2 regions of the Paenibacillus sp. FW101-FHT12H11 genome follow, and region 2 is predicted to be linked to the other one. Evidence: predicted binding sites of a transcription regulator. Region 2 holds the regulator's gene; the other holds the start of a gene.

Region 1 (6,520 bases), on a different contig from region 2:
CTGACTTTCACTATACTTATATTGGTGGAGTAGAGCGCGCGGAAAAAAATATCTCAGTTCTAAATCTTGCTAAAATAGCGATTGCCCTCAATGTTGGACTTTATGATTTATTTGAATACACAAGGCTTAATAGCCGTACCAAAGATAAATCCGATGATTTAGAACATATTGTTAATCTTTTACTTTCCTTAAACTCAAGTGAAGTTAAAAAAGTAAAGAACATTCTAATGGAAATGTATGATTAAGAGTAAAAAAATGGCGACTGCTCTCAGTCGCCATTTTTTTGCTTCTTTTAAATACCAATTCAAAAATTTTACCAATTACTTTTTATTTAACGCTTGCTTAATAATTTCATGATGTCTATATTTCGAGACTTCTTTATTACTTTTATATGTATTAAATAGATTTATCACATGTTCTACATCTGATTTCAAGAAAAATGGGGAACTCTTAGTACCACTCGAAGGGTAATATACATCAAACTGCCCTGCTTTGAAAAGCTCAAAACCCAGTTGTTCAATTACATTGTATCTGTCCATATAATCACTTTTGTTATTACTTAAAGAACTAATAGCCATTGTCACATCTTCTTTTAAATATAACTGATCCCAGTAGAGAGTACTCGATCGAAAAACAATATTAACATTCATTCTTTTCAAGTGCTCCTTTAAGGTTTTACTACTCCAAATGCTTTTTTCTAAGAAATCACGAACAGTAAGATATTCACTTGCTTCTTTATCAAGTTTTTCTATTATATCGAGTTTGTAACATTCCTCTTCAAGTAATTGCTGCATTGGAACTAACTTCATCTCACATATCAATTTTACTGTGGTAACGCTGGTTCTCCATCTCATAGCAATAGAACTCAAGGAAATATACTCAATTTTACCATTATAATTAGAAAGCTCTAATTGCATTTTTTCTATGTAATTTTTATGAATCATTTTAAGTTTAAGTCTTGGGTGAGATTGAATGACTATTTGGTGTTGAGATATATATGTATGAATTAATTCATCAGAAATACTGAAAATTTCTATGAAATCTTCAATGAATAAGAAATTATGATCGAATTGTAGTTCTTCAAAATGAATGTTCTTAATGCCTTCCCCTCGTAGTGAATTTGTCAAAACACTTTTTATTGTTTTATTACTAATTAAATTTACTAACTTAGACATAAAATCTTTAGTCCTATAATACGAACCTTTATAATGCATATTTAAAAAAATTACTAATTTAGACGGCCAAGACGAAAGTAAATCAAATGCAAGTGACATCATTTGAAATTGCTTCACTACGTCATGGTAATAACCACTTGATGCAAAACGTTTTTTCTCGGCTTGGTTAAAATTTATACAAAAAAGATTAGTTTTTTCAACCAAAATGTATGAAAGCCACTTTGCTAAAAATATTTGTTCTCTAATATTTAGAGAATGCTGTAGAAATGGCGAATTAATCTGCTTAAAATCCCCATCCGCATTTAAGTAATGCTGATCTCCACCGACTTCCGAGATAGGAATATTCTTTAATATGTTATTACATAACCCACATTTTCCTTGTACTACATCTTTAACTGTTATTTTGTTCTGACAATTTGAACAGTACTCAATCATAAATGCTAAGTGTTTGTAACAATAACTATAGTGAGTAAGTGACCAATTCGCTCTATGATATGTCTTTTCTTCTAAACATGTAGAGCAGAAACGTGTAAATAAACTATTTTTCCACCCTGGAAGGGTTAGTCCTGAAAGAACCCAGTTATGGGTATTTAAAAAGTCATCAGTTATTATATGATCAGATAATACGAATATTTTATTAAGATATTCCTCAATCTCCTCTTCGGTCGATTTATGTGTAAGAGTACCTATCCCTAGCTCATTAACTTCGCGGTAATTAACTAAGGCCAATCTGCTCAGGAATCCCTCCAAAGATTCATCAGGATACTTTTCAATTAAATTACGTAATAAACGCATGTTAATCACTCATTTCTATGACAAAAATAAGGTTAGACGATAATATATCGTCTAACCTTATTTTTGTATAATTATTCATCATGATGTATAAATTTATCTTTCCATGGAATTCTGCAACAATCCGTCCAATGAATTCTGGAACAAATCTAAAGAATTCTGGAATTTGACAAAAAACTACAAAATTTGAAACATTTACAGTTTTTTTGAAAAATCAAAAAAAAAAAACCAGGGGCTCCCGCCCCCGGTCCTCTTACGAGCAGCGACTGTAGCCGCAGTTCGCGCAATTCTTGCATCCTTCGCTGTTAATCAGCGAAGCGGAACCGCAAGACGGGCACAAGTCCTTCGTCGCGGCGCTAGCAGCGTTGCTGCCATGAGCGCCAGGCGCGGCGTGCCCGCTAGAAACAGCCACCGGTGCCGGAGCTGGCGCATCCAGCACTTCACTCGTCGCGGTCACGTAGTTCCGCGCGTCGTCTTGCTCGTTCATCACTTCGTCGTGCTGCTCGAGCGCTTTGGCAACCGCGTCAGCGATCGACTCGACGCGGTTCGTGCCAAATCCAATGGCGCCAGAGCCGCCAATGCCTTTCAAGTGCTTCACGAGCAGCTTCACTTTGTCGCCGTGGTCGCCGTAACGCAAGAACAACGAGCACACGCGGCCTAGTGCTTCAGACATTGCAAAAACGTCTGATCCGGCTTTCCCCACGTTGAGGAAAATTTCACTCGGCGTTCCGTTCATATCATTAATCGTAATATATGCCATGCCGAATGGTGTATTCACTTTATAGGTTGCGCCTCGCAGAATTTGCGGACGGCGCTTATACTGCTTATCGAAAACTTGCTCTGTTTTGGCGTCAACATTCACCGCAAGCTTGCCTGAAAGATTCGTTAAGCTGGCTTCTTCTTTCACAGCCTCCGCAGCTACAGCAACAGGTGCTGATTCTGCCTTCTCAACTTTCTTCTCCTCTTTCTTATCAGAACTTGTGCTAAGAACTTGAACATCCCGGCTTCCATCACGGTAAATGGTGACGCCTTTACAACCCAGATCGAAAGCCAATTCATATAACCGTTTGGTCTCTTCAACAGTGAAATCGGATGGGCAATTCGCTGTTTTGGAGATCGAACTGTCAACCCATTTCTGGATCGCTGCTTGTGCGCGAATATGATCTTCAGCCGTCAACGTCATGGATGTTACAAAATAATCCGGTAATTCCTGATTCGGATTGGCGTCTTTCCATTCTTGAGCAATCGGTACATATTGTTTATCAAAGCCAAGACGGCTTTGGCGGAAATATTCAAAGGCAAAATACGGCTCAATCCCCGTCGAAGTGCCAACCATGGTTCCTGTGCTTCCAGTTGGAGCCTGCGTAATAACCGTTACGTTGCGCATACCGTTCAGCTTAATGGCTTCGCCAACTTCCGGGAATACCTTGGTCATATTTTTCATAAAGCCGCTTTCCAGGAACTTATCTGCAATAAACGCTTGGAAAGATCCTTTTTCAGAGGCGATTTCCGCTGATGCCAGATAAGCTTCTCTTGCCATGAATCCGTAGATTTTGTCCAAAAATACTAAAGATTCCGGACTGCCGTAACGAATTTTCAACTTAATCATGAGTTCCGCCAAGCCCATTGATCCTAAGCCTACGCGGCGTTCCTTCTGTTGATTCTCACGGTTTTCTTCGAAGTGATAAGGCGTTTTGTCAATGACATTATCAAGGAAACGCGTCGAGTAACGAACAACCGTCGCCAGATCCGCCCAGTCGACATCATGTTTCTCTGCATCATAAAATTTGGATAAGTTAATCGCCGACAAGTTGCAAACTCCCCAAGCCGGAAGCCCCTGCTCCCCACACGGATTCGTACAAATAATCGGATTGAAATACCAGCTATTCGACATTTGATTATAGTATTCCATGAACACAACACCAGGCTCAGCCGATTTCCAAGCGGACTCAATAATCGTGTGCCACACCTCACGGGCTCTTACTGTGCGGTACGGCTTGACGGCTTTGCCAAGCTGTTTCCAAGCTTCCAAATTGCCGTCCCATTTCTCGTTATATTCAGGATCCGTCGTATCCGGGAAGACGAGTTCCCACTCCAAATCTTCCTTCACAGCCTTCATAAATCCATTGCTTACGCAAACAGATAAATTGGCATTGGTAATTTGGCCCATCGTTGACTTCACCGTGATGAAATCTTCCAGATCTGGATGCCAGTCATTGATCATCAGCATGAGTGCGCCACGACGGCTTCCGCCTTGCTCAATCAGACCTGTTGTATAGCTGAACAAGCCGCCCCATGATACAGCACCGCTCGAAGAGCCGTTAACTCCTTTGACAACGGAACGGCGTGGGCGAAGCGAAGACAGATTGATCCCCACACCGCCGCCGCGTGACATGATTTCCGTCATTTCCGAAAGTGTGCTCATAATGCCGCCACGGCTATCGTGAGGAGATGGAATCACATAACAGTTGAACAGCGTTAATTCATCACTTGCATCCGCTCCTGCCGCAATCCGTCCGCCAGGAACAAGTTTCCAATCGTCCAAAATATATCTGAATTTCTCCGTCCATTCCCTGCGTTTCTCAGGTGTCGTTTCCACGGAAGCCATGGCTCCGGCCAGACGGTCCCACATTTCTTCCGGTGTCTTTTCTATGTTTAATGTAAGTTTCTCAACTGCAGATTTGACTGTCTCGCCACTGCGTGTTCTTACTTGCACGATGTCGCCTTCACGGCTAATAATTTCGCCTACTTCTTTGGCTGGGAATTTGGGATCATCCTTCGTCAATACGAGTACGGTGTCCCCCACTTTAGCAAAGCTCGTATCCGCATTCTTAAGTGCGTAGCGATCCAAAAATATTTTCTCGCTTAACCCTTCCAGCCTCTTACCTGATTGCGAAATCCCCATTGATAAATGCCCTCCCAATAAGCTACAGATTCAGCTCCAACTAAATTGAAAATTACAATATCTGGTGTGAGAAATCCATTATACAACACTAGATATGGACCTTCGAATGGCCAAAGGACCAATTTTGTTTAATAAGACAAGTAATGATCGCTTTAGCTAGATTTTCCTCGAAATCTCTCTTTATTTTATAGAAAGCGAGCTGGCGGTTCGTTGCTTTTGACGATGGCGTGTTCCTCTGCTAACCTATATTTAGGATACCACAATTCGCTCATTTTTAGAACATTTGTTCGTTATTTTTTTCTAAGGAGATGTCAAAGACATGTATTTTTATAAAAATGAATTTTTGAAAAAAGCGGACATTCAACTCTCGCCCGATGATCGCGGTTATTATTTTGGAGACGGTATATATGAAGTTTTCCGTGTCTATCAAGGTAAGCTGTATGAGCAGGATGCCCATATGCAGAGGCTTCAAAGAACCGCAAGCGAGGTGCGGCTTACACTCCCTTTTACCATCGAGAAAATCGGGCAAATTCTCATCGAGCTGGTGGACAAAAATAAGCTGATCGATGGCACCGTATATCTGCAAATCACCCGAGGCGAAGCTCCACGCGCGCATCCGTTTCCGGCTCAGGCAGAACCGATCATGCTGGCCTACTGCACGGAAGTGCCGAGACCGACGGCAACCATACATAACGGGATCAAAGCGATTACTTTTGCCGATATTCGCTGGTTAAGATGCGATCTCAAAACACTCAATCTGCTGCCCAATGTCATGGCCAAGCAAGCAGCGCTCGATAACAACGTGCAGGAGGTTGTGCTGCATCGCGAAGGTACGGTAACGGAGTGCAGCGCGTCAAACCTGATGATGATCAAGGATGGTGTGCTTTATACGCATCCTGCGAATCATTTGATTTTGCACGGAATTACCCGAGCAGTCGTCTTGCGTTTAGCCAGAGGTTTGGATATGCCGGTTAAAGAAGAAGCTTTTACGACGGAACAGCTTATGACGGCTGACGAGGCCTTTATCACAGGAACAACGGTAGAAATAACGCCAATTCTGGAAGTGGATGGCCGCAGGATTGGAGCCGGCACGCCAGGTGCACATACGCGCAAGCTGCAGGAGGAGTTTGTTCGCACGTTCTCATAATCAGCAAAAAACCTAAGGCATCTGCCTTAGGTTTTTTAAATCCTCATCATCATTATCGCCGCAAGTTCCACTCATCCGTCCCATACTTCTCTTGCACAAGACGATTGGTCAACTCGATCTCAAACGGTGTCAACGAGTCCTCAACCAGCTCCACGCCTAAACCGAGACCAATTTCACGGCGGAACGCTTCTTCAACTTGCCGCAAGGTAACGGCCTCTTTCCCCTGTGCCCGCAGCAGCTCGTTAATGGCCACCGCTTTTTTCAAAAAGCTCGTCTTCATCCGCTCCGCCACCTTCTCGTTAGAGAAACGCAGCATACGGAACAGTTGGTCCGTATCCATATCGAGCAGAATCGAGCCGTGCTGCAGCACGACGTTCTTTTGCCGTACCTGCGCGCTGCCGGCGACTTTACGCCCCTCAACCACGAGCTCATACCAGGACGGAGAATCGAAACATGCAGCCGAGCCCGCAGAGGCATATTTCTCTTTCTCCTCATCGCTTG
Region 2 (6,520 bases):
CAGTTAGCGCCATGCTGGTTAGCCGCGGCGCTCTATTAGTAGATGCAGATCAAATCGCGCGCGATGTTGTCCAGCCCGGCAGCCCTGTTCTCGAACAGGTTGCTGCGCATTTTGGACAAGCGGTCATTCAGGAAGACGGCTCACTGCACCGTAAAAAGCTGGGTGAGATCGTTTTTGGTAATACGGATGCCCGTAAACAACTAGAACACATCTTGCATCCGCCGATCCGCAAGATGATCAGAGAACAGATGGAAGCGTATGAGAAGCAATTTCCTGACAAACTGGTTGTCGTCGATATTCCTTTATTGTTTGAATCGAATCTATCTTTTATGTTCGAAGAGGTTCTGGTTGTGTATGTGCCTCCTTACATTCAGGTGGAACGTTTAATGCGAAGGGACAACTTAACGGAAAGCGCGGCCAACAACCGAATCAACGCGCAAATGTCGATAGAAGAAAAACGCAAATTAGCGGATATCGTGATCGACAACAGCGGAACCTGGGAAGACACCTTTGTTGAGGTCGAACGGTTTTGGCTAGGGAAGGGGCTTTCATGAAGTTCTTGCGCAAAAAACGAGTGTTTGCCCTTTTACTCGTTTGTTTCGTTCTAGTCCTCTTTATGAACAGCGATTTTATAGGAAGAAAGTTGTATCCCATTTATTTTGAGCAGGAAATCAAGCAAAGTGCGGCGAAGCACAATATAGACCCTTTTCTCATTGCGGCCATCATCAGGGTGGAGACGAACTATAAGCATCATTTGGAATCAAGAAAAGGTGCTTTGGGGCTTATGCAGTTGATGCCAGACACGGCAGATTGGATTGTGGAGTCCACCAATTTGGGACCACATACCCAGGAAGATTTGTTAAAAGCGGATGTGAACATTAATCTCGGTTCTTGGTATTTAAGCTGGCTGAACAAGCATTACAATGGAAATTTAATTTATGCGATTGCAGCTTATAATGCCGGACAAGGGAATGTGAATAAATGGAAGCAAACGAACGTATGGGACGGCTCACAGGAACGCATTGACCAAATTCCATTCGGCGAAACGCGTCATTATGTTCAACGAGTTATTTATTATTATGAGAAATACACTAAGCTTTACTCCGAACAATGGAAGAGTGAGCAATGATGTCTCTACATAACAAAGAAGCATTGGACTAGCTCCTTTGTGGGGGCTTAAAGTCCAATGCTTCCCGTTTGCAGATTCAGCGGCTACTTCTACTCAAGATTACTTGAATTGACCAGCCAAAGATTGTTCTGCGATTTGCACCAGGCGACGAGTAATGTGACCACCGATGGCACCAGTGTCACGAGTAGCCATGTTACCGTAGTATCCATCTTGTGGGATAGAGATACCAAGTTCTTGGGCTACTTCGTATTTCAACTGATCCAACGCTGCGTTAGCTTGAGGAACAACTAGTGTGTTGCTGTTTCCTGCGCTCATGTCTGTTCACCTCCTTGTCGGTTGGTACTAGTATTGTGCGCACTTCTTCATTGTTCATGACATGTAACATATGGTAATCCATCAGATAGAAGAGAAAGGAGAGATAGCGAATGAAGTGTCCGTTCTGTGATTATTCCGGTACGAAAGTGCTTGACTCACGTTCAGCTAATGAAAACAAATCGATCCGCCGTCGCCGGGAATGTGAGAAATGCGCCCGAAGATTCACCACCTTTGAGATGGTGGAAGAAACTCCGCTTATTGTGATTAAAAAAGATGGCAGCAGGGAAGAATTTAGTCGTGAGAAAATTTTAAGAGGCTTAATACGCGCTTGTGAGAAACGTCCGGTGTCCATGGAGAGACTCGAGATGCTCGTATCCGAAGTTGAGATGCAGCTTCGCACGACGGCTCATGCGGAAGTAGACAGTTTAGGCATTGGCGAAATCGTCATGGAGCAATTGTACCCAGTCGATGAAGTGGCTTACATTCGCTTCGCCTCCGTTTACCGGCAATTCAAGGACATTAACATGTTCCTCAAAGAGTTAACGCAAATATTGGGAAAGCATGATCCCGGCCTGCTCCGGGACAAATAAAGAAAGCCGATTCTGATTCGTTCGATTGAACGTCTTCAGATCGGCTTTTATTTGTTAATTAGAATGAATAACGGTAGTGACTACTAAATTATTTGTCGTTGAAGTAGAAGACGAGATAGCTGTAAAGGAGAGCGTCTCTAAGACGACCGTAACGCCAATCGTAAGGGCATTGTTAATAGCCAGACTGGCCGTTGTTAGCGTCGTAAGCCCTCCAGCGATGAGAGTGCCATTCACGAATACATTGTAGTATCCATTGCTGCCTGGAACGGTAAGACCGTTAGCAGGCAAAGTCGTGCCGGAGTCATCCTTGAAGCTGGTGGAGGGAATGGTGGTTACGCCCGAGAGAATGTTACCTATGACGACAGTGGCTGTGAAGCGTTTGACCAGCGGCGTAATGGTCGTGGTGGTCGTTGTAGTAATGGTCCCCGAAACCGTGCTGGTTGCAGTCAAATGCAAGGTAATCAAACCTGAACTCATCGTCATTCTCCCTTTCTATCCATAATCCAAGGACTAATCTAGTAATCTAGTATAGTATATGTCGTATATTTGGAAATTCCTGGATGATTGCATATAGAAAGAGCATGTACAAAAAAATGTTTCAATCCACTAAACTTTAAACCTTAAATGTGACAAAAAATAAGAAAAAGACAGCGGGATTCCCGTTGTCTTTTTGCTATATTTATTCTTAAAAAGCTATCATGACGCGATTTCCTTCGATTTTAAAAAAAATAATTCTATAGACACCAACCGACTGCATTTTTGTGGGCATTCGTGCATAATTCTGTTATTGGGTACGTTTGTCCAGTTCACTCCTAAGAAATTGAATAAATCGAATTGATTCCTCGGGGGTAAGCAGGTTGTTATTAAACTTAAAGGAGAACATGTTCAAAATATCACTTTCCGGTAGATGCAGGTTAGCAATCAAGTTTTCCACATCCAAGCTCATGTTCCCATTCAACACAATCTTCTCCATCCTTATCAGCTCCTCCTAGTCATTTCTACATTAATCGGACGGAGGCGGTCTTGGCAGCTGGCTGACATTTTGGACATGTAAATCAAGCCAAATTAGTCCCTATAGCTTTGCGTCACCACTTTTCAGTGGTTTTGCCTTTGTCGTGCCGATTAATGCTTGTAAGAAAACTATATCACATTATTTCCAATTATTACATCTATTCGAAGGATGGTTGAAGCATATGTCCGTCAAATCCAATCAAATTCCAGGCTTTTCTTATGAATTAGATATTGTGAAGGTAGCCAATTCGTTAGGAATTGACCAAGATCGATTACTGGCTTATGTATATTCGAATATGGAGGCCAATAATCGGAGTGAAGATAGAGCCGCGCAGCCGATGATTAGGCTGGATGAGCATTCCTGATGGCAAGAAAGAGCACTGCAGCCATAGCGGCGGCAGTGCTCTTGATCATGGATTTACACCATGATTTTACAAATATCGTTCGTGAACTCAACCGGATCTTGAAGCGGCAAGCCTTCGATGAGGAGAGCTTGGTTGTACAAGAGGGCTGTGTAAAGGTTCAGCTTCTCTTTATCTTTTTCAAAAGCGTCCTTCAACGAGCCGAATACTTCATGGTTCCTGTTGATTTCAAGCACTTTTTCGGCTTTCACATTCGGATTGTTCGGCATGGCATTCAAGATTTTTTCCATCTCGATGGTCACATCACCGTCTGTAGACAGGCAAACCGGATGTTTTTTAAGTCGTTTGGAGGCCTTGACGTTCGTAACTTTACCGGACAATAAGCTGGTCATGTATTCGAAAAGCTCTTTGTTATCGTTTGTTTCCGCTTCGGTTTCGGATTTATCATCCGCTTCAATGCCGAGATCGCCGCTGGAAACCGATTTGAATTCTTTTTCCTTGTAAGTCATGATCATTTTGATTGCGAATTCGTCGATATCGTCGGTGAAATACAAGATTTCATAGCCTTTATCCGTAACAAGCTCCGTTTGTGGAAGCTTATCGATGCGCTCCATGGATTCGCCGGATGCATAGTAAATGTATTTCTGATCTTCTGGCATTCTCGCGATGTACTCGTCCAGTGTAACGAGCTTTTTCTCCTTGGAGGAGTGGAACATCAACAGGTCCTGCAGAACGTCTTTATGGGTGCCGTAGTCGCTGTAGACGCCGAATTTGAGCTGACGGCCAAACGCTTTGTAGAAGGTTTCGTATTTCTCTCTCTCATCCTTCAGCATGGATTGAAGTTGGCCTTTGATTTTGCTCTGAATGTTTTTGGCAATTAGCTTTAATTGGCGATCATGCTGCAGCATCTCTCTGGAAATGTTCAGAGACAAGCTTTCGGAATCGACCATCCCTTTCACGAAGCTGAAATAGTCAGGCAGCAGGTCCGCGCATTTGTTCATGATCAAAACGCCGTTGGCGTATAGCTCCAAACCTTTTTCATATTCCTTGGAATAGTAGTCGAAAGGCATGCTTTCCGGAACGAAAAGGATCGCTTGGTAGACAACAGCCCCGTCCGCGCTAACATGAATATGCTTAAGCGGCTTATCGAAGCCGTAATGCTTCTCATGATAGAACTTCTCATAATCCTCAGGCGTTAGTTCGCTTTTGTTTTTTCTCCAGATAGGCACCATGCTGTTAAGCTGCTGCTCTTCTTGATAATCTTCGAATTCATTGTCCGTGCCTTCTTTGGGTCTTTTGCCGGCAACGTCCATTTTGATCGGATAACGAATGAAGTCGGAATATTTTTTGATGATCGCTTTCAGGCGGTACTCGTCCAAATATTCGTCATAGTTGTCATCTTCGGTATTCGCTTTGATTTGCAGTACGATTTCTGTACCAACGGAATCTTTATCGGCTGTTTCGATGGTATACCCATCAGCGCCAGTGGACTCCCATTTGTAAGCTGTGTCGCTGCCAAGCGCTTTACTTGTCACCGTAACAACATCCGCTACCATGAACGCGGAATAGAAGCCTACGCCGAATTGGCCGATGATATTATGGCCGTCTTTGGCTTCGTTTTCTTTTTTGAACGCAAGAGAACCGCTTTTCGCAATGATCCCTAAATTGTTCTCCAAATCTTCTTTCGTCATCCCGATACCCGTATCTCGGATCGTTAACGTTCTGTTCGTTTTGTCTGCAATGACTTTAATAAAGTAACTGTCTTTGTCAAATACCAATGAGTCGTCTGTGAGCGCTTTGTAGTAAATTTTATCAATGGCATCGCTGGAATTGGAGATGAGCTCTCTCAAGAAGATTTCTCTTTGCGTGTAAATGGAGTTAATCATCATTTCTAATAGTCTTTTGGACTCAGCCTGAAACTGTTTCTTTTCCACGGATAAATCTCCTTTCGATATGTAACAATAGTTCAATATTAGCACTCTCTCTACTTGAGTGCTACACATACTTTTTATATCATTCCGTTAATTCAATGTCAATTGCTATTCCCTGTTAAATTCCTGTGAAAATGATAAAAACGCCGTCCCTCTCTACCACTCAGAAGTGTTAGTGAGAAACGGCGTTTGTTTATTTCATAGAAGCCGCTGTGCCGGACTTCAGGGCGACACTCGATTTCCGGTGATGCAGGCCGTAATACAACAGTGACGAACATGCAACAACGATGCCTGCGACGAAGTACATCGTATGATAGTCGGTTTTGGATGCGACGAGGCCAAGCACGTACGAGCCGATGCCATAGCCGGTATCGAAGAGCAAGAAATACGTGCCGGTGGCAAGTCCTCTGCGGTGAGCGGGCGCAGCTTGAATCGCGATGGTCTGAAAGCTCGGAAGCATGGCGCCGAAGCCAAGTCCCAGCAGTCCGCCGGCCACTAAAAAGGGCACGGGGGAAGATGTCAGGCTGAGGCCAATCATCCCCAGCGTGAACAAAACAACGCCTGGGTAAACCAAGCCGTTAGGTCCTGAACGATCGAACCATTTGCCGGTAAACGGCCTGGAAATGACAATCATCAAAGCGAAGACCATGAAGAAGTAGCTGGCGTATTTCTCCAATCCGTTCGCTTTGGCATAAACGGACAGAAACGTTGTGATGGCGCCATAGGAGAAAGCGAGCACGCTGCCTGTCAGGGAAATCGGGATTGCCCGCGGCTCGATGAATTTTCTCCAGCCCTTTTCCGGCTTCACGGATGCCTGCACAACGCGCTGCGGAATGCGGAGGGACAACCCGAATAGAAGGGATAGAACGGCGAACACGATACAGACGCCAAACAGCAGCGCATTATTGTTAGATTGCATAATGGTTAAACCTAGAAACGGTCCGACAACCATGGCCAAGCTCATGAAAAGGCTGAAATAGCCGATGCCTTCACCCTTGCGGCGATCCGGCACAAGATCAATGGCTACAGCACCCGCGGCTGTGGTAGCCATCCCAAAGCCGATGCCGTGCAAGAACCGTACGCCTAGCAAGACACCGTATTGGTGGATAAAAGGATACATCGCGGTGCAGATCATAAACAAGGCAAGGGCGAAGGAGATGATCTTCTTCCGATTCCACTCAT

What was found. The regulator NrdR, encoded in region 2, represses ribonucleotide reductase genes. The targets are predictions, from matches to a motif close to AACACNATATATNGTGTT.
Region 1: the regulator NrdR is predicted to act here: its motif matches at 4,924-4,941, upstream of AC3WTJ_RS10935 (adenosylcobalamin-dependent ribonucleoside-diphosphate reductase).

Annotation. Positions count from the first base shown of each region.
Region 1 is NZ_JBYTCO010000003.1:155,442-161,961, reverse strand. Features, by position in the region: gene AC3WTJ_RS10945 (helix-turn-helix domain-containing protein) at 1-245, shown strand, start outside; gene AC3WTJ_RS10940 (TniQ family protein) at 321-1,970, opposite strand; gene AC3WTJ_RS10935 (adenosylcobalamin-dependent ribonucleoside-diphosphate reductase) at 2,221-4,872, opposite strand; gene dat (D-amino-acid transaminase) at 5,192-6,019, shown strand; gene AC3WTJ_RS10925 (lipoate--protein ligase family protein) at 6,072-6,520, opposite strand, start outside.
Region 2 is NZ_JBYTCO010000006.1:358,871-365,390, forward strand. Features, by position in the region: gene coaE (dephospho-CoA kinase) at 1-554, shown strand, start outside; gene AC3WTJ_RS21360 (lytic transglycosylase domain-containing protein) at 551-1,129, shown strand; gene AC3WTJ_RS21365 (alpha/beta-type small acid-soluble spore protein) at 1,229-1,444, opposite strand; gene nrdR (transcriptional regulator NrdR) at 1,555-2,034, shown strand; gene AC3WTJ_RS21375 (DUF4183 domain-containing protein) at 2,089-2,511, opposite strand; gene AC3WTJ_RS21380 (hypothetical protein) at 2,819-3,007, opposite strand; cyclic di-GMP riboswitch class I at 3,057-3,153, opposite strand; gene AC3WTJ_RS21385 (hypothetical protein) at 3,228-3,410, shown strand; gene htpG (molecular chaperone HtpG) at 3,464-5,341, opposite strand; gene AC3WTJ_RS21395 (MFS transporter) at 5,532-6,520, opposite strand, start outside.